2 regions of the Aquabacterium sp. UBA2148 genome follow, and region 1 is predicted to be linked to the other one. Evidence: predicted binding sites of a transcription regulator. Region 1 holds the regulator's gene; the other holds the start of a gene.
The links. The regulator FNR, encoded in region 1, switches genes on or off when oxygen is low (the NO sensors DNR and NnrR bind a similar motif). The targets are predictions, from matches to a motif close to TTGATNNNNATCAA.
Positions count from the first base shown of each region.

Region 2: the regulator FNR is predicted to act here: its motif matches at 1,945-1,958, upstream of B2W70_RS11035 (TraR/DksA family transcriptional regulator).

Region 1 covers NZ_DCXA01000183.1:872-15,376, forward strand. Annotated here, with positions in the region: partial or broken gene hemN (oxygen-independent coproporphyrinogen III oxidase) at 1-1,163, opposite strand, end outside; gene fnr (fumarate/nitrate reduction transcriptional regulator Fnr) at 1,379-2,095, shown strand; gene B2W70_RS10230 (hypothetical protein) at 2,183-2,476, opposite strand; gene B2W70_RS10235 (nitrogen fixation protein FixH) at 2,593-2,841, opposite strand; gene ccoG (cytochrome c oxidase accessory protein CcoG) at 2,890-4,356, opposite strand; gene ccoP (cytochrome-c oxidase, cbb3-type subunit III) at 4,513-5,448, opposite strand; gene B2W70_RS10250 (cbb3-type cytochrome oxidase subunit 3) at 5,463-5,600, opposite strand; gene ccoO (cytochrome-c oxidase, cbb3-type subunit II) at 5,613-6,242, opposite strand; gene ccoN (cytochrome-c oxidase, cbb3-type subunit I) at 6,262-7,704, opposite strand; gene ccoS (cbb3-type cytochrome oxidase assembly protein CcoS) at 7,753-7,929, opposite strand; gene B2W70_RS10270 (heavy metal translocating P-type ATPase) at 7,908-10,373, opposite strand; gene B2W70_RS10275 (DUF192 domain-containing protein) at 10,511-10,942, shown strand; gene B2W70_RS10280 (patatin-like phospholipase family protein) at 10,968-11,894, opposite strand; gene B2W70_RS10285 (sulfite exporter TauE/SafE family protein) at 12,025-12,999, shown strand; gene B2W70_RS10290 (nitrite/sulfite reductase) at 13,077-14,505, shown strand, end outside.
Region 2 covers NZ_DCXA01000197.1:11,312-17,269, reverse strand. Annotated here, with positions in the region: gene B2W70_RS11050 (C40 family peptidase) at 51-599, opposite strand; gene B2W70_RS11045 (organic hydroperoxide resistance protein) at 913-1,338, opposite strand; gene B2W70_RS11040 (MarR family winged helix-turn-helix transcriptional regulator) at 1,429-1,908, opposite strand; gene B2W70_RS11035 (TraR/DksA family transcriptional regulator) at 2,030-2,446, shown strand; gene B2W70_RS11030 (ABC-F family ATP-binding cassette domain-containing protein) at 2,460-4,466, opposite strand; gene prmB (50S ribosomal protein L3 N(5)-glutamine methyltransferase) at 4,474-5,376, opposite strand; partial or broken gene dapE (succinyl-diaminopimelate desuccinylase) at 5,373-5,958, opposite strand, start outside.

The DNA of each region.
Region 1 (14,505 bases):
AAGTCGTCGCGCGTGAGCACGAGCCCGCGCACCACCGGCAGTTCATGGCGCTTGAGTGCGTCGTGGTACTCATCGAGCGTCTTGGCGTTTTGCACATAGTGCGCCCCCACACGTCCGATGGCCGACACCCCAAGGCCGATCAGGTCGCAGTCGGGATGTGTGCTGTAGCCTTGAAAGTTGCGATGCAGCCTGCCCTGGCGCTTGGCAACCGCCAGGCTGTCATGGTGCAAGGCGAAGTGGTCCATGCCGATGTAGTCGTAGCCGGCCCTGCCAAAAGCATCGATCGCAGCAGCCAACATGCCGACTTTCTCCTCTGCCTGGGGCAGATCGGCTGCTTCGATCCGCCGCTGGGGCTTGAAGCGTTGCGGCAGGTGCGCGTACGCATACAGCGCAATGCGATCAGGCCTGAGTTCGGCCACTTGCGTCAAAGTGCGGGCAAAGCTCTCCGGCGTCTGCTTGGGCAGCCCGTAAATGAGGTCCATGTTGAGCGACTCGAAGCCCTCGGCCCTGGCGGCCTGCACCAACGCGCGAACCTGGTCGTGCGGCTGAACCCGATGGACCGCTTTCTGGACATCCGGATCGAAATCCTGAACCCCAAAGCTCAAACGATTGAACCCCATCTGGTGCAGGCGTTTGAGCCGCCCCTGATCGACGGTGCGCGGATCGATTTCAATGGCGTACTCGCCCCCAGGCACAAAGCGGAAGGTGCTGCGAAGGGTATCGAGCAGCCCTTGCAACTCCTCATCGCTCAGGAAGGTGGGGGTGCCTCCCCCGAAATGCAGCTGCGACACCATTTGACCGGGGCCGAGTTGCTCGGAAACCAACCGGATTTCTTCTCGAAGGTCGTCCAAGTACGCCTGAGCACGCTCGTGGTGACGGGTGATGACCTTGTTGCAAGCGCAGTAGTAGCAGACCGACTCACAGAACGGAATGTGGATGTACAGCGAGAGGGCGCTCGCCCCTCCGGTGAGGGCCCCCACGCCCTGCCCACGTTGACTCAAAGCCTGCACATACTGCTGGGCACCGTGTGCCTCGACGAACCTGTCGGCTGTGGGATACGATGTGTAGCGTGGCCCCTGAACATCAAGGCGCGTCAAGGTCTCCCTCGAGACCAGAGGAGCTTCGGAGGGGATGCACGGGGATTTCAGGGCCTGTTCACTCATTCACCCGAATGTGCCAAACTGCCCGCCAGCAGGGTTGACGTGGATCAAGGGCGGCGCCGGGAATCCGGCAACAATCCAGGCATTGTTTGAGGTTGCTCATGTTGAACCAGACCGCCCGATCGATCGAACCGACACAGACTGGAACCACTTCGTGTTCCGCCACGCACTGTGGCCACCCAAACGGCACGGCTGGCACGCCAGTCACGCCTACCCCCATGAAACTCGATTCATTCAAAGTCGCGTGCTCAAGCTGCAACCTGCGCGAGCTGTGCCTGCCCGTCGGGCTGACACAGCCCCTACTCACGCAGCTCGACACCCTCGTCGCAACGCGCAAATCGATCAAACGCGGCGACGCGCTCTTCCACACGGGAGACCCTTTCAAATCGGTTTACGCGGTGCGCACGGGTTTCTTCAAGACCCGCATCTCTTCGGAAGACGGCCGCGACCAGGTCACTGGCTTTCAGATGGCTGGAGAGCTGCTGGGGCTTGATGGCATCAGCACCGATCGACACGCTTGTGACGCCATCGCGCTCGAGGACTCGCAGGTCTGCGTGATCCCCTATGGCCAACTTGAAGAGCTGTCCCGCGAGTTCTCCGACCTGCAGCATCAGTTTCACAAAATCATGAGCCGCGAAATCGTTCGAGACCATGGCGTGATGCTTTTGCTGGGCAGCATGCGAGCCGAGGAGCGCCTTGCCGCGTTCTTGTTGAACCTGACTCAGCGCCTGCATGCGCGCGGTTTTTCGGCATCTGCCCTGGTGCTTCGCATGACGCGAGAAGAAATCGGCAGCTACCTGGGCCTCAAATTGGAGACCGTCAGCCGCACGTTCTCGAAGTTCCAGGACGAGGGCCTGCTCGAGGTCAAGCAGCGAGACATCCGGATCACCGACGAGGCTGGGCTGCGCGCGCTGGTCAACAGCGTCCGCTGCTGACCAGCATCACGTGCCGCCTGCTTGAGGCGGTCTAGCGGGAGCCAAACACAAAGGTCGCCATCCAGGCGACCTTTTGTTTTGGAGATGTCAGTGCTGATGGTGCACAACCATCGCGCGCCGAGCTTGCCGACGGGCGGCCCGCCGAGACGTGACCACACCAGTGGGCGGGCGCATCATGATGTGGCTGATGCCTGAAGCCATGGCAACCAGCACCCAAAAGACGAAGAACGCCAGGCTGTAGACCGTGCGCACATCAGGCGCCCAGCCCCCGATCGAGAGCCCAGAGGGATCGACCAAGGCAAAAACCACCATTTCCAGCACACCCGCGATCAGGAACGCGGGCCAGAGAATCTGGGCAAGGTGCAAGGACCGACGAGACATGGACATCTCCTTGAGGCAAATCGCACACAAGGACCATGTTCTACCGGCAGCGCAGGGTCACAACGAGGACTTTCCCGAAAACCAGGGGTCACCCCAGGTGCCAGCCTTGAGGTGAATCAGCGATCTGCAGGCTGCAGCGAAGGAGACGCCGCGTGGTTGCGCGCCCGCATGGCGGGCTCCTCGACCGTCGATTTGACGTGCCCCTTGGAGGTATCGAGCACCGGATCGACGTGCTTGATGGCAATGCCTGCAGTGACCAAGGAGGCAACGACCACGATCGCTGGGCCAGCGATCACCAACCAAACGATGGGCAATTTCCACCAAGGCGGGTTGCTGTTGGCTTTGAGTTTGTCAGGGGCAGACATGCAAGCTCCGGAATCAGGAAATGAGGCAATCGGGGAGTGAAGCCCCGATCAACGGGGCACCAGGAAGGTGGACTTTTCGCGCACATCGACTTGGGGCTCGCTGCCTTGTCGCAACTGCTCGACGAGGATGGTCACCCCATGTGCGCCTGAGCCCATGCGGCCGGCTGCATCAGGTGAGACTCGGACAGCGATCGGCACCCAACGGGCCTCGGCTGGACCCAGGACCAAGTCCTGCCCGCCTTCCACCTGCGCCTGCTGCAATTGCTCCACGCCCAATCGGTAACGCTGCGTGTTCTCGCTGGCATTCATGATCTGGACGCGGTAAACGTTCTCGACAAAACCCTCGTCGACCACCCGAGCCAGGGCGCCGCGGTCGCGCACGATGTCGACGCGGAACGGTGGCCGGCTGTAGACGCTGTGCACGAAAGCGACGACCACGGCAGCCAGGATGGCCGTGTAGATCAGGACACGAGGGCGCGTGACCCGAGACCACATCTCCTTTCGGCCCCAGCCATTTTCCAGGCTGTTGAGCGTGGCATAGCGCACCAGGCCGCGCGGCGAACCGACTTTGTCCATGACCGAGTCACACACATCGATGCAGGCGGCGCAGCCGATGCACTCGTACTGCAAGCCGTTGCGGATGTCGATGCCCACCGGGCAGACCTGAACACACAAGGTGCAGTCCACGCAGTCACCCTGGTTCAGCGCTTTGGCATCGGCGCCGCGCTTGCGCGAGCCACGCGGCTCACCGCGTTTGGTGTCGTAGCTGATGATGAGCGTGTCGCGATCGAACATGGCGCTCTGGAAGCGCGCGTACGGACACATGTACTTGCAGACCTGCTCGCGCATGTAGCCAGCGTTGCCGTAGGTGGCAAACCCATAGAAGAGCACCCAGAAAAGCTCCCAGGGGCCCATGCTGAGGCTGACGACTTCGGCAGCCAGCACGCGAACCGGCGTGAAGTAGCCCACAAAGGTGTAGCCCGTCCACAGCGCAAAGGCGATCCAGGCAAGTTGCTTGGCCGTCTTGCGCCAGACCTTCTCGACCGACCAGGGTGATTTGTCCAGCTTCATGCGACGAACGCGATCACCTTCGATCTTGCGCTCCATCCACATGAAGATTTCGGTGTAGACCGACTGTGGGCACGCATACCCGCACCAAAGCCGCCCTGCCACCGCCGTGAACAGGAACAGGCCGTAGGCCGAGATCACCAGCAGCGCAGTGAGGTAGATGAAGTCCTGCGGATACAGGACCAGGTTGAACATGTAAAAGCGCCGCGTGGTCAGGTCAAACAGGACGGCCTGCCTGTCGTTCCACATCAACCAAGGCGTGCAGTAAAAGACGATCTGGGTGAGCCACACAAAGGCCCAGCGCCATTTCGTGAACCAGCCCTTGACCTCTCGGGCGTAAATCTTCTCTCCCTTTTTGTAGAGGGAGACCGTCTCTTCACGCGCACCAACTGCCTGGATGGGAATGACGCGTTTGCCGGGATCCTGGTGGGGGCTGGATTCGCTCATGGGAAGACCCAAATCTCAAAGTGAAACGGTGGTGGACCGCATACCCTGCAGGGTATCACGCTCCACCACCGCAGTGGCTCACTGTTGGCCCGTTCTTGATCGATGTCAACCCCGGGCCGTGCTCGCATTCAAGTCACCTTGATGCGAGCATCAGGCTCACTTGGCATTGGCCGATTGGGTCGGGTGAGACAGGCCCCACACATACGAAGCCACGAGCCGGACCTGGTCTTCGGACAAGCGAGGCGTTTGAGCGGGCATGACGTTGACCTTGCCCTTGTTGATCATCTCGACGATGAACTGCTCGCCCCAGCCGTGCAGCCAGATCTTGTCGCTCAGGTTGGGTGCACCGATGGCCTGGTTGCCCTTGCCGTCCGCACCATGGCAGGCTGCGCAAACCGCCTTGAACTTGGCCTTGCCCAACTCCGCCTGGATGGAATTGTGACCCGCACCCGAGAGGCTGAGCACGTAGTTCGCAACTTGCCGAGCTTCTTCAGGCGTGCCCACGGCAGCAGCCAGCGGCGGCATCTGACCGTTGCGTCCCGCAGTGATCGTCTCGATGATCTTCTCGGGCGAGCCGCCGTGGATCCAGTCACCGTCCGTCAGGTTCGGGAAGCTCTTGGCGCCTTTGGCATCGGAGCCGTGGCAGGCCGCGCAGTTGTTCAGGAACAGGCGTTGACCGATGGCGTGGGCTTGCGGATCGCGAGCCAAGTCTTCGATCGACGCCGACTTGAACTTGGCGAAGATCTTGTCCTGCTCGGCCTTGGCCTTGGCGTTTTCGGCTTCCAGCTGGCCCTTGGAGGTCCAGTTCAGCTTGCCATCGGAGGTGGCCAGGCCTGGGTACAGGTAGAAGTACGCCACGGCGAAGATCAGCGTGAAGATGAACAGGAACAACCACCAGCGGGGCAGCGGGTTGTTCAGTTCACGCAGGTCACCGTCCCAGATGTGGCCGGTGGTCTTGTCCACATTGCCTTGGGCGTCGTAGACGACCTTGTGCTTGGCGGCACCGATCAGCACGAGTGCGCAGTACACCAGGCCGAACACCACGATGGCCGTGACATACCACGCCCATCCATTCGAAATGAAGTCGCTCATGTCTGAGCCTCCAGTCAATCTTCAGAAAGAGGCAGACGACCTGCCTCTTCAAACTGGGCCTTGTTGCGCCGCGAATAAGCCCACACAACGATGCCCACGAAAACGCACAGGCAGCCGACCGTGAAGATGCTTCTCAGGGTGATGACGTCCATGTGCGTCGCTCCTTATTTCACCGCGGTGCCCAGCACCTGCAGGTAGGCGATCACCGCTTCCATCTCGGTCTTGCCCTTGACTTCTTCGGCGGCTGCCTTGATTTCGGCGTCCGAATAGGGAACACCGACCATCCGCAGCGCTTCCATGCGGGGACCCACACCTTCGGCCTTGACCAGGTTGGTTTCCAGCCAGGGGTAGGCAGGCATGTTCGACTCAGGCACGACGTTGCGAGGGTTCTCGAGGTGGGCGCGATGCCATTCGTCGGAGTACTTGCCGCCCACACGGTGCAGGTCCGGTCCGGTGCGCTTGGAGCCCCACTGGAAGGGGTGGTCGTAGACGTACTCACCAGCCATCGAGTAGTGACCGTAACGCAGGGTTTCGGCGCGGAAGGGGCGGATCATCTGCGAGTGGCAGCCGTAGCAGCCTTCACGCAGGTAGATGTCGCGCCCCGCCAGTTGCAGGGCGGTGTAGGGCTTGAGGCCTTCCACCGGTGTGGTCGTGCTCTTCTGGAAATACAGGGGCACGATTTCGACCAGCGCGCCGAAAGACACGACGATCAGCGTCAGCACGATCATCAGGAAGTTGCTGGTCTCGATCTTCTCGTGGGAGAAGAGCGCAGGCTTGTGGTTGTTGTCAGCCATGTTGTTCTCCTTGTGCGGCTCAGGCGTGGGCCGGCTGGGGGATCGGCGCGTTGACGGCGCGACCAGCCAGGGCGGTCATCACGGTGTTCCAGAGCATCAGGATCATGCCGCCCAGGTAGAGCAGACCACCCGCGACGCGGATCACGTAGAAGGGATAGGTTGCCTTCACGCTCTCGACGAAGGTGTAGACCAGGGTGCCATCGGGGTTCACGGCACGCCACATCAGGCCCTGCATCACACCGGCGATCCACATCGCGGCGATGTAGAGCACGATGCCGATGGTGGCAGCCCAGAAGTGCAGCGAGATGGCGGGCACCGAGTACATCGTGGTGCGACCGAACATGCGCGGGATCAAGTAGTACAGCGAGCCCATCGAGATCAGGCCCACCCAGCCGAGGGCGCCGGAGTGCACGTGACCAACCGTCCAGTCGGTGTAGTGCGACAGCGAGTTCACGGTCTTGATGGACATCATCGGACCTTCGAAGGTGGACATGCCGTAGAAGGACAGGGCCACAATCAGGAACTTCAGGATGGCGTCATCGCGCAGCTTGTACCAGGCACCCGACAGGGTCATGATGCCGTTGATCATGCCGCCCCACGATGGTGCGAGCAGGATCAGCGAGAACACCATGCCGACCGATTGCGTCCAGTCAGGCAGAGCGGTGTAGTGCAGGTGGTGAGGACCCGCCCACATGTAGGTGAAGATCAGGGCCCAGAAGTGCACGATCGACAGGCGATACGAGTACACGGGCATGCCGGCCTGCTTGGGGATGTAGTAGTACATCATCCCCAGGAAGGCAGCCGTCAGGAAGAAGCCCACGGCATTGTGGCCGTACCACCACTGGATCATGGCGTCCTGCACACCCGAGTAAGCCGAGTAGGACTTGGGCGACAGCAGGCCGTCAGAGAACACCGGGATGGCGGCGCTGTTGACGATGTGCAGCAGGGCCACGGCGATGATGAAGGCGCCGAAGAACCAGTTGGCCACGTAGATGTGGCGGATCTTGCGGGTGCCGATGGTGCCGAAGAAGACGATGGCGTACGCGACCCAGACCAGGGTGATCAGGATGTCGATGGGCCATTCGAGTTCAGCGTACTCTTTGCCGCTGGTGTAGCCCAGAGGCAGCGTGACGACCGCCGCCAGGATGACCAGGTTCCAGCCGATCAGGGTGAACGTGGCCAGCGGGCCAGCGAACAACCGGGTCTGGCAGGTGCGTTGCACAACGTGATAAGACGTCGCGAACAGCGTGCAGCCGCCGAAGGCAAAAATCACTGCATTGGTGTGCAGGGGACGCAGGCGACCGTAGGTCAGCCAGGGGATGCCGAAATTGAGTTCCGGCCACGCCAGTTGCGAAGCGATCAGGACGCCCACAGCCATGCCGACGACGCCGTAAACCACGGCGCAAATGGCAAAAGCTCGGACAACCCCATCGTTGTATGTGGCAGAGTGGGTGGTTGCCATCTCTTCTTCTCCTTTGTTACAGCGCGAATTGTGAGGGCAAACCACTAACTAATCTTGATGCCGCTCAACGTTAGCCTCGGAATTGTCGTCCCCACCCTGCAGGATCCGGTGCCCTTCGGCCTCGATGTCCTCAAACTGACCCCCATGGATGGCCCAGCCCAGCAAAGCCAGGATGGCCAGCACGAGCAAGACCGACACGGGGATCAGGACGTAGAGGATTTCCATTGGGTGGCACCCAGGCGCAAGGAATTGAGGACGACACCGAGGGAGCTCAATGCCATGCCCAGCCCGGCCGCCCAGGGTGGCAGCAGGCCCATGAGTGCAAGGGGAATGCAGGCGAAATTGTAGACCGCCGCCCATGCCAGGTTCTGTTTGACGATCCGCATGGCGAAACGGCTGTGGGCGACGGCCTCGGGTAAACCCGTCAACCGCCCGTTCAGCACAATGAGGTCGGCCTGCGACTGAGCCAATGCCGAGCCTTGGTCCAGCGCCACCGACACATCTGCCTTCGCCAGCACGGGCGCGTCGTTGATGCCATCGCCCACGACGGCAACCTGTTCGCCCTGCTGTTGAGCCTGAGACATCACCAGCAGCTTTTCCTCCGGTGTGGCTTGCGCAGCCGCCACGGGGAGTTCGCCGTGGGGCCCCAGGATGAGGGATGCCGCCTGGACCCGATCGTTGTGATCGCCCGACAAAAGAGCCGACCGACAGCCCAACTCCTTCAATTGGCGCAAGGCGGGGGCCGCTTCCGGCCGAAACACCTCGTCCAGCAAGACCCCCATCACCGTGTCGATCAGCAGCGCGCCGTCGCTCGAGCGTGCTGCCAGCCATGCCCGGGGCGCATCGGGCGAGGCCCAGTGGCGCAAGGCGTCCTGGGCATCCGCACCCAGAACCCAGTCCAGGCGCCCCAGCCTCCACAGCCGGCCAGCTTCGTCTCTGGCCTCAACGCCCTGCCCTGCACGCTCGTTCAGCTCGAGCCAGCCACAAGGCGCCCACGGAGCGGCGCCCTCAGGGCGAACCGTTTGCGCGGCAACCACCATGGAGCGCGACACGGGGTGGTGTGAGGCTGCCGCCAGAGAGGCCGCGCAATGCCAAAGCTCGCCAGGGTCTGCCAATGCAGGTGCCTGATGCCCCTGCGCAAGCGCACCGGCCTGCCCACCCGAGGCCAAGCGATGGAGGCTGGTCACGCCAGATGCCAACTGCAACCCCGTCACCGACAACTCGCTTTCTGTGAGCGTGCCGGTCTTGTCAAAATAAAAGAGACGGGCGTGGGCCAGGGTTTCCAGCGCGTCAAGTCGGCGCACGAGCAAACCGCGCTTGGCCATCGCGCCTGCGGCGGACAGCAACGCGGAGGGTGCCGCCAGCGACAGGGCACAAGGGCAGGTCACGACCAGCACGGACACCGCCACCCACACCGCGCGAGAAGGGTCGATCCACTGCCACACAAGGGCACCCAGCGCGGCCAGCCCCAGGACCCCCCACAGGAATGGCGCAGCCATGCGATCGGCGGCGCGCATCCAGCCCGGCTTTTCCGTCATGGCCTGGTGCACCAGGGACACGATCTGCTGGTATCGGGTGTCCGGCCCCAGGCGCTCCACCGAAATCCACACGGGCGCCACCAGGTTGACCGAGCCCGCCACCACCATCTGCCCTGGCTGGCGCACCACCGCGCGGGACTCGCCGGTCAGCAGGGACTCGTCGACCTCGGTGTGGCCCAGCAAAACCTGCCCATCGGCCGGAAAGGCCTGGCCAACGGCCACCCTGACGCGGTCGCCATGACGCAGGGCAGACAGCGGCACGGATTCGACGGCCACGCCGCGCAGGTCGGCTGCCTCACCGGCCACCGCGCGCTCGACCGCTTCTGGCAGGCGCACGCACAGGGCTTCGAGCGAATGGGTCACCCGCTCTCGGGCGCTGCTTTCGAGCCAGCGCCCCATCAACAGGAAGGCCACGAACATGGTCAGGGAGTCGAAGTAAGCCTCGTGCCCGAACACATCGGTGTGCCCCATCGTGACGCCCGTGCTGACAACGAAGGTGGCCAGCATGCCGATGGCCACCGGCGTGTCCATGGACACCCTGCCCTGTCGGGCCGCACGCCAGGCCCCGGAGAAAAAGGGCCCGCAAGAGAAAATCATCACCGGCAGGCTGAGCACCCAGTTGGCCCAGTTCATGAGCTGCCAGATGTCAGGCGGGATTTCGTCCGGCCCGGCCACGTACTGGGGCCAGGCGATCATCATCACCTGCATCATGCAGAAGGCCGCCACCGACAGGCGCCACAGGAGCACGCGGCGCTGCCTGAGTCGCTCGTGACCAGCGCGGGCTGCGGCGTCAGGCCAGGCGCGGTACCCCACGCGCTGAACCGCGGCGACGATGTCCGACAGCCTGACCCGGGCGGGGTCGATGAGGATCCGCGCACGCTGCGAGGCGGCCTGAACCTGCACCTCGCTGACGCCGGGCACCGACTTGACCGCATCTTCGATGGTGATGGTGCAGGCGGCGCAGTACATGCCGGATATGCCCAGGCCAATGCGGCGCAGTGGGCCGGTGGGCATCTCCACCACGCACTGCGCCAGCAGGTCCGGGTCGTCCAGTCCGGCGGACTGCGAGGGCGTCAGTTCGGGCAGGGGTGGCAGGGGCGCCTGGGGTGTCGCGGACGCAGAGGCATTCATGAGACGGCTGCTACAGTCGGGCCCGTGAACCAGCTCATCGAGACACGGAGATGACGAAAGCGGGCATTGTCAGTCAAAGCGTTGCCACAGGGTGGCGCGCCAGGTCAATGACCTTGCGCTCGGCCTTGATGCAAATCATGGTCGTGGCAAGCTGCCTGGCCGCCGGTGTTGCCGGGGCGCAGGAAGGCCCGCAGAAGCTGCGCACCGTCCAGCTGCGCGCAGGCATGCAGAACATCACCGCCGAGGTGGCCATGACCGACCGCGAGCGCGCCATCGGCCTGATGCACCGCACCCAGATGGGCACCCACGAGGGCATGCTGTTCGTCTTCGAGCGCCCCGGGGTGCAGTGCTTCTGGATGAAAAACACGCTCATCCCCCTGGCCATCGCCTTCATCGATGACGACGGCACGATCGTCAACACCGACGAGATGAAGCCTCAGACGCTCGACTCGCACTGCTCGGATCGCCCAGTGCGCTACGTGCTGGAGATGAACACGGGCTGGTTCAAAAAACGCGCCCTGGGCAGCGGATCCAAGTTGACCGGATCACCCTTCGCGGCAACGCGCTGACGCTCTGGCGCAAAGGCACCAGCCCTCAGCGCGTGCGGGCAGCGATCCGCTCCTTGAGTTGAGGCAGCACCATCAAGGCGGCTTCGCGCCCGGCCAGGATCGACAGGCGCCGAGCAGAAAAGTCGGCGCTGCCAATGCCCTCCAGCTTGGGTCGCATCACCACATCGGCTTCGGCCAATTCGTGCTGGCTGATGGCGTGGCCCATGATGTTGAAGGTCTGCAGCAGGATGTCGACGGCCCGTTTGGTGGATTGCCCTTGAGGGATGGCCGAGATGTCCACCGCGATGACCACGTCCGCGCCCATCTGGCGGGCAAAGCGCACCGGGATGGGCGAGACCGCACCACCGTCGATGTACTCGCGGCCGTTGATGCGCACCGGCTCGAACACCGCCGGCACAGCGCTGGAGGCCCGGACCGCCGTGCCGGGGTCGCCTTTTCTGAACAGGATGGGGGCGCCGCTTTGCAGGTCAGCCGCCACGATGCCCAGGGGCAGGCGCATGCCTTCGATCTGCTTGCCGCCCGTCTGCGTGCGGATGAATCGCGCCAGGGCCTCTCCCTTGAGCAATGAGCGCCCAGGAAAAACCCAGTCGGTGATACTGGACTCGTCCAGGGTCATGGCCATGCTCTGCAACTCGGTGGGCGTTTTACCCGCTGCATAAAGCGCCGCCACCAGGCTGCCCGCAGAGGTGCCCACCACCAGGTCGGGCTTGATGCCCTGCTCTTCGAGCACCTGCAGCACGCCGATGTGAGCAAAGCCCCGAGCCGCGCCGCCCCCCAGCGCCAGCCCGATGCGGGGCGGGCGAGGCGCTGGGCGTGGTGTCACCGGTGCCGTGGGCAAAGCCGGTGGCTGGGCATTGGTGGGCGCGCCCGTCGTGCGAGGCGCATCGGCGCCCGGCAGGGCCGAGCACCCTGCCAGCCACGCCGTGGCCCCCAGCAGCAGCCCTCGCCGCATGGCAGCCTCCCCGCTTAATTCCGATCTGGAATTAACAACTTCCATAAATGTTCTTCTCATGAATAAAGACGATCTGTAGCATTCGCGCTCTCCCATTGTCACGTCGCCTGCCCCGCTTTTCCCGGCCTACATGAAGATCCGCAACCTCGACCTCACCGACAACGCGATCAACGCCGAGCACACCGCACTCGGTCTGCCGCCCGTCGAAGACGACGTCAGCCACCCGTCCGATCACCCGGTGCTGCGCATCGCGGTTTGGGCCGTGGGTTTCATGCTCATCGGTGTGGTGGCCTACCTGGGCTCCAAGCTGTTCAACGGACAACATGAGCAAAGCGGGTTGCAACTCATCCTGAGCACCGTCACGGGCGAGGCGTTCTGGAAGGCCGTGCTCGTGGGCCTGATCGCCCAGACCGTGGACGGTGCCCTGGGCATGGCGTACGGCATCACGTCCACCTCGTTCCTGCTGGCCACGGGCTCATCGCCAGCCGTGGCGTCGGCCAGCGTGCACATCGCAGAGGTCTTCACGACGGGGGTTTCCGGCATTTCCCACGTCAAATTGGGCAACGTCAACAAATCCCTTTTCCTTCGCCTGCTGATTCCCGGAATTTTGGGCGCCAGCATGGGGGCCTGGCTGGTTTCCAGCGTGGATTCAGCCATCATCAAACCCATTGTTTCCGGATACCTTTTCCTGATGGGACTTTATGTCATCAGCAAGGTATTCAAGAAAATCACGCCGCGCCGTGAAACCCCGAAACACGTGGCCAAGCTTGGGCTGTTCGGCGGCTTCGTCGACGCGGTGGGCGGCGGCGGCTGGGGCCCGGTCGTGACCACCACCCTGGTGGGCACCGGGCAAGACCCTCGCACCACCATCGGCTCGGTCAACCTGGCCGAATTCTTCCTCACGTTCACCAGCGCGGCCGTCTTTGCTGGCCTGGTGGAAGAAGGCCCCTGGCCCACGGTGGCGGGCCTGGTCGTGGGCGGGCTGTTCGCCGCCCCCTTTGCCGCCTACCTGACCCGGCACCTCAAGACCAAGACCCTGCTGATGCTGGTGGGGGGCGTGATCTCCGGCATCAGCCTTTACAATCTCTACCGAGCCCTCGGCTGACCTGATCAATCGCGTCCGTGTGCCGCCTCCACCACCGGCGTCCACGGACTCATTTGTTTATTCCTTAGCTGCGCACCATGTATCAATATACCGAATTCGACAAACAGTTTGTCCGCCAGCGCGCCGCTCAATTCCGCGACCAGCTTGAGCGCAATCTCGCGGGCAAACTGGGCGACGAAGAGTTTCGCCCGTTGCGCCTGCAAAACGGATGGTATGTGCAGCGTCACGCCCCCATGCTGCGCGTGGCCGTGCCTTACGGCGAGCTGTCGAGCAAGCAGGTGCGCCAACTCGCGCGCATCGCCCGCGAGTTCGACCGCGGCTACGCCCACTTCACCACCCGCCAGAACGTCCAGTACAACTGGATCCCGCTGCCCAAGGCCGCCGACGTGATGGACCTGCTGGCCGAGGTCAACATGCACGGCATCCAGACCTCGGGCAATTGCATCCGCAACATCACCGCCGACGCCAAGGTGGGTGTGGCCGCCGATGAGCTGATCGACGCCCGCCCCTACTGCGAAGTGTTGCGCCAGTGGTCGACCCTGCACCCCGAGTTCGCCTTCCTGCCCCGCAAGTTCAAGATCGCGGTCAGTGGTGCCAAGGAAGACCGCGCCGCCGTGGCCTGGCACGACATCGGCCTGCACCTGATCAAGAACGACGCAGGTGAAGTCGGCTTCACGGTGCTGGTGGGCGGCGGCATGGGCCGCACCCCGATCACGGGCACCGTCATCAATGCCTTCGTGCCCTGGCAGCAAATCCTGGTCTACATCGAGGCCATCGTGCGCGTCTACAACCGCTACGGCCGGCGCGACAACATGTACAAGGCCCGCATCAAGATCCTGGTCAAGGCCGAAGGTCAGAAATTCTTCGACCAGGTGAATGCCGAGTTCCAGGACATCCTGGCGCGAGACACCGACGGGGCCGCTCACCTGATCCCTCAGGCCGAGCTCGACCGCGTCAGCGCCGGCTTTGCCTTCCCGGCCTCGGTTCAAGCGCACACGCCCACCGGCAACGGCCTGCCCGCCGACGCCTCGGAGGCCGACAAGAAGCAATTTGCCAAGTGGCTCGAGCGCAACGTCGAAGGCCACAAGGTGCCCGGCTACAAGTGCGTGCAGCTGTCGGTCAAGCGCGTGGGCCAGGCCCCCGGCGACGTGACCGACGCGCAGATGGACGCCATCGCCGACATGGCCGACCAGTTCAGCTGCGGCGAGCTGCGCGTGACCCACGACCAGAACGCCCTGCTGCCCTTCGTGCGCGAAGAAGACCTCTACGCCCTGTGGATGGCCGCCAAGGCCAACACCCTGGCCTCGCCCAACATCGGCCTGCTGTCGGACATGATCGCCTGCCCGGGCGGTGACTTCTGCGCGCTGGCGAACGCCCGCTCCATCCCCATCGCCAACGCCTTGATCGAGCGCTACCAGGACCTCGACGAGCTCTACGACATCGGCGAAATCGACCTGCACATCTCTGGTTGCATCAACTCCTGCGGTCACCACCACAGCGGCCACA
Region 2 (5,958 bases), on a different contig from region 1:
ATTGTGCCGCCAATGTTGGCACCACGTCGCGCCTGGGGGCTCCGGTGGGATCAGTTGTTGGTGCCCGCCGCAGGGGTTGCCTGGGCCGAAACCGATGGGGCTCGGCGGGCGCCGTTGTAGCGTTGCTGCCAGTAGGCCTGGCGCATGTCTTCGACGCGAACGTGACCACCGGCGCGGGGCGAGTGGATGAACTTGTTGTCGCCGATGTAGATGCCGACGTGGGAGAAGGTTTGGCGCAAGGTGTTGAAGAACACCAGGTCACCGGGCTTGAGTTCGGCCTGTTGCTGGACCGGGATCAGCTGGGGCGAACGGGCTTGTTCCGAAGCGCGACGCGGCAGGATGAGGCCGACGCTGTTCTCGAACACATGGCGGGTGAAACCGCTGCAGTCGAAACCTGTTTCTTCGGAGCTGCCACCTCGGCGGTAGGGCACGCCCAGGAAATTCATCGCCGACAGCACCAGTTCGGAGGCGAGGTCGGTCGCGGTGTCGCGAACCTGCTGTGCCAGTTCGGCAACCGGACGTGTGGAGGGGATCAGGCCTTTGTCGGAGAGGAACCTTGCCACCGGGTCTTCGCTGGACGTGGCGGCGGAAGCGCTCACGGCAGGCGGCACGCTGGCTTGCTGCGCCAGCGCGGTGTGTGGCAGGAGATGGCAACTCAGCAGCAAGGCGCCGGCGAGAACAGCCCGGGGGGCTTTCAGCCGGCGGCTGGGTTGCGATCCTTGCCCGGCAGGGAAGTCGGTGGCTTGGGGCCGCCGGCTGGCGTGTCGGGTCGTCAAACGCATGGGTCGCAAGGGTAGGCGGCACAGACCGCCCCGTCAACCTCGGTATCTAATGGATAACGTGAGGTTAACACCCTTTCTTCGGGCTATTGCGGAGGCCGTCGGTTGCGGCCCCGCGCCCTTGGAAGCTCCGTCAGACCAATTCGAGGTTGACGGTGATGTTGCCCCGCGTGGCGTTGGAGTAGGGGCAGACCTGGTGGGCGGCATCGACAAGTGCCTGGGCTGCCTCGCGTTGCATGCCGGGCAGCGTGATGCGAAGTGTCACGGTGATGCCGAACCCCTGCGGGATGGGGCCGATGCCGACGTCTGAGGAAATCTGGGTGCCGGCTGGCAGGAATTGCTTGTTCTGGGCTGCAACAAAACCCATGGCGCCCAGGAAACAGGCGCTGTAGCCCGCGGCGAAAAGTTGTTCCGGATTGGTGCCGGCGCCGTTGCCGCCCATCTCTTTGGGGCGGGCCAGGGCCACGTCCAGCTTGCCGTCGTCGCTGGTTGCGCGACCGTCGCGGCCACCGGTGGCGGTGGCATGGGCGGTGTAGACGATTTGGGTGGGAGATGCCATGTCGGGGTCCTCTTGAGAAAGATTGCGTGCAATCGATTTGCTGATTTTGCGCCTGGGCAGATGAAAAGGCGGAGTCGACCGCCAAAGACCTCAGTTGGATCGAGGTTGTCCTTGCAGGCGCTGACGCAGGTCGTGCAGGCGCTGGCGAAGCTCGACCACGGCATCCAGCTCGCCCCCAACCTGGCACATCACCGAGGCAGGGATGCTGCTGGCCACGAGTTTGAGCTGGCTGCCAGCGTCGGTCAGGCGGATGCGCACGCGTCGCTCATCCGTGTGGTCGCGCTGACGGGAGACCAAGCCTGAGCCCTCGAGGCGCTTGAGCAGCGGGGTCAGGGTGCCGGAGTCCAGTTGCAACAGCTCCCCGAGTTCATGCACGGCGCGGTCGTCGCGCTCCCAGAGCACGAGCATCACCAGGTACTGGGGATAGGTCAGCCCCAATGGCGCCAGCAGCGGCTTGTACAGCTTGGTCATGGCCAGCGAACTGGCGTACAGGGCGAAGCACAGTTGCTGGTCGAGCCTGAGCAACTGGTCCGGGCCTGGTGGCGAGGGCGCGTGGTTGGGTTCGGACATGACGTGATGTTAGGCCCATGGCGCCGCAGCGGGTGCTTGATGCGGAGCAAGGCCCTGATTCTGGCTGGCTCCTAAGCTTGACCCGTGAACAAATGCGCATTGAGCGCGAGCAGGAGCATCGATGTCGGCCATCCTCCGTCCCGGGTCAGTCCCGGTTGATCCGGGAGTCATCCAACTTGATGGCCTCAAAGCCAGGCTGGAAGAACGAGCCCTTGAGTTGTCTGCCCAGGACGTGGCCCTGCGCGAGCGCCTGGCCAGCGAGCAGGCTGTGACGGCCAACACGTTCGTTGCTGGCACCGAAGCCGCTTGCGCGGCGGAGGCCGACGACGAGGTGATCGCGATGCTGCACCATGAGCAGGAAGAGCTGAGGGCCATCCAGGGGGCGTTGGCGCGGAGGGCCGAGGGCAGCTACGGCTTGTGCCTTGAATGCGGCGAGCCCATCGGGGCTTTGCGCTTGAGCGTGTTGCCCGAAGCAGCCCTGTGCGTGGGCTGTCAGGCCATGGCTGAGCACCGAGCGGCGCACCAGGCGGTGCGTTGAGCCAGGTCGGTGTTCAGCTCCCGAGTTGCTCGATCTCTTCGGTGAGTTCCAGCCACCGGGACTCGAGCGCCTCGATTTCGTCGCCCAGGGCCTTGAGGCGTTTGCCCAATTCGGCTCGCTCGGTTCCGTTCAGGGCGCCTTGACCCAGTTGGGACGTGATCAGCTCCGACTCGGCCTGTGCGGCCGCCAGCCGGGTGTCGATGCGCTTGAGTTCTGCCTTGAGGGGCTTGGCTTGCTCGGTGGCGCGTTGGCGGGCTTGGGCGTTCGCCTTGCGGTCTTCCTTGCGGTTGCCGGCCGATGCATCTGTTGCAGTCGCTTGGGTGGGCGATGGCGCGGGTGAGGGGACGGGGGCTTCGTTCGTCCCCCGCTGATCTCGTGCGGCGCGGGCCGCAGCCGCCACCGCGCGGGACTGATCCTGCAACCATTTCTGGTAATCGTCGAGGTCGCCGTCAAAGGTGCTGACGCCGCCTCGCGTGACCAGCCAGAATTCGTCGCAGACCTCGCGCAGCAAGGCTCGGTCGTGGCTGACCAGCATGACGGTGCCTTCGAACTCGTTGAGCGCGATGCTCAGCGCCTCGCGGGTGGTGAGGTCGAGGTGGTTGGTGGGCTCGTCGAGCAGCAGCAGGTTGGGGCGTTGCCACACTACCAGCGCCAGCACCAGGCGGGCCTTTTCGCCGCCGCTGAACTGGCCGACGGGTTGCGAGACCATGTCGCCAGTGAAGCGAAAGCGCCCCAGGAAATCGCGCAGTTCCTGCTCGCGTGCCTGCGGGCCCACTTCCCTGGCCAGGCGGATCATGTGCGCCAGCGGGCCTTCGTCGGTGCGCAGCACGTCGAGCTCTTGCTGAGCGAAGTAGCCGATGCTCAGGCCCTTGCCTTCGGTGACGTCGCCAGCGATGGCGGGCAGCATGTGGGCCAGGGTCTTGACCAGGGTGGATTTGCCCTGGCCGTTGGCGCCCAGGATGCCGATGCGCTGGCCCGGCAGCACCGAGCGGTTGACGCCGCGCACGATGGTGATCGGCTCGGCATCTTCGCTGGCGGGCAGGTAGCCGCATTGCAGGTCTTGCATGACCAGCATGGGGTTGGGCAGGCTGGCGGGCTCGGGGAAGCTGAATTCGAAGTCGCTGGCCGTGAGCACGGGTGCGAGCTTTTCCATGCGCTCCAGGGCCTTGACGCGGCTTTGGGCCTGGCGGGCCTTGCTGGCCTTGGCCTTGAAGCGGTCGATGAATTTTTGCAGGTGGGCGATGCGCTCTTGCTGCTTGCCGTAAGCGGCCTGGTGCTGGCTCAGGCGTTCGGCGCGCATGGCCTCAAAAGCCGTGTAGCCACCGGTGTAACGCGTCAGCTTGCCTTCGTCGAGGTGCAGGGTGACACGGGTGATGGCGTCGAGGAACTCGCGGTCGTGGCTGATGATGATCAGCGTGCCCTCGTAGCGTTGCAGCCAGCTTTCCAGCCAGACCAGGGCATCGAGGTCCAGGTGGTTGGTGGGCTCGTCGAGCAGGAGCAGTTGAGCCGGGCACATCAGGGCGCGGGCGAGCTGCAGGCGCATGCGCCAGCCACCCGAGAAGCTGTTGACGGGCGCCGTGGTTTGCTCAAGCTGAAAGCCCAGGCCGAGCAGCAAAGCCTGAGCGCGGGCGTGGGCGTCGAAGTCGCCGGCATCGGCCAGGGACATGTAGGCCTCTGCGATGGCGTTGCCGTCGTCTGCGGCCTCGGCGTTGGCGAGCGCCTGGCGGGCTGCCATCAGGCGCGTGTCACCTTGCAGCACGAACTCGGTGGCGGGCTCGTCGGTTTCAGGCATGTTCTGCGCGACCTCGGCCATGCCGCCGGGTTGCAGCCAGCTGGGCGGGATCTCGACGTCGCCTGCGTCGGCTTGCAGGCGGCCGGCCAAAAGCGAAAACAGCGAAGACTTGCCGGCGCCGTTGCGGCCGATCAGGCCGACCTTCTCACCGGGGTGCAGGGTGGCGCTGGCGCCGGCGAGCACGGGCTTCGTGCCCCGCAACAGGGAAACGTTCTTGAGGTTGATCATGGGAGGCTCAGGCCAGGTGCGTGCCGGGGGTGTCGCCCAGCAGCAGCGCGTCGCGCGTGACGAGCAGCAGTTGGTCGTCGCCCGCAGAAGTGGGCAGCCAGGTCACTGCAAGGTCGGGAAAGGCGCGCTCGAAGTTCGCCCGCTCGTTGCCGATTTCCAGCACCAGCACGGCGTCTTCGCTCATGAATTGGTCGGGCTCGGCGCGCAGGGCAGCGAACAGGGCGCGAGTGAAGTCCATGCCGTCGGTGCCGGAGGCCAGGGCCAGCTCGGGTTCGGCGCGGTACTCGGCAGGCAGTTTGGCCATCGAGTCGGCGTTGACGTAGGGCGGGTTGCAGAGGATCAGGTCGTAGGGGCCGTTGACCTGACTCAGGGCATCGCTTTGCAGCAGGGTGACGCGGTCTTGCAAGCCGTGCTGATCGACGTTGATGCGGGCCACGGCCAATGCGTCGGGGCTGATGTCTGCGCCATCGACGCTGACGTCGGGGTAGGCCATGGCGGCGAGCACGGCCAGGCTGCCGTTGCCGGTGCACAAATCGAGCACGCGCTGGGTGTGGTCGCTCAGCCAGGCGTCGATGATGCCGTCGGCGAGCACCTCGGCGATGAAGGAGCGCGGCACGATGGCGCGTTCATCGACGTAGAAGGGCACGCCTTGCAGCCAGGCCTGCTTGGTGAGGTAAGCGGCGGGCTTGCGGGTGGCGATGCGCTTTTCGATCAGGGCGTCGGCCTGCTGGCGTTCTTCGTTGCTCACGGCGCGCTGCTCGTTCTCATCGAGCGCGTCGAAGGGCAGCCCCAGGCGCCACATCACCAGCCAGGCGGCCTCGTCGAAGGCATTGGTGGTGCCGTGGCCGTAGCCGACTTGCGCGGCGTCCAGGCGAGCGGCGGCTTGTTCGATCAATTCGACGAGGGTCACGCCAGCAGCCTTTCCAGGGTGCCGAGGTAGATGTCCTTCAAAGGCTCGATGTCGGCGACGCGCACGTGTTCGTCGATTTTGTGGATGCTGGCGTTGACAGGCCCGAACTCGACGACTTGCGGGCAGATCTGGGCGATGAAACGACCATCGGACGTGCCGCCGGTGGTGGACAGCTCGGTGGTGACGCCTGTGACCTGCTTGATGGCGGCCGAAATGGCGTCAACGAGTGGTCCTTTGCGGGTCAGGAAGGGGCGCCCGCCCAGCGTCCAGTCGATGTGGAAGTCCAGGCCATGCTGGCGCAGCACGTCTTCAAGGCGCTGCTGCAGCGATTCGGGCGTGGACTCGGTCGAGAAGCGGAAGTTGAAATCAACGACCACCTCGCCGGGGATGACGTTGTTGGCGCCCGTGCCTGCATGGACGTTGGAGCACTGCCAGGTCGTGGGCGGAAAGTGGTCGTTGCCCTGGTCCCAGGCGATGGTGACCAGCTCGGCCAGGGCGGGGGCGAGCTGGTGGATCGGGTTTTTGGCCAGGTGCGGGTAGGCGATGTGGCCCTGCACGCCCTTGACGCGCAGCTTGCCAGAG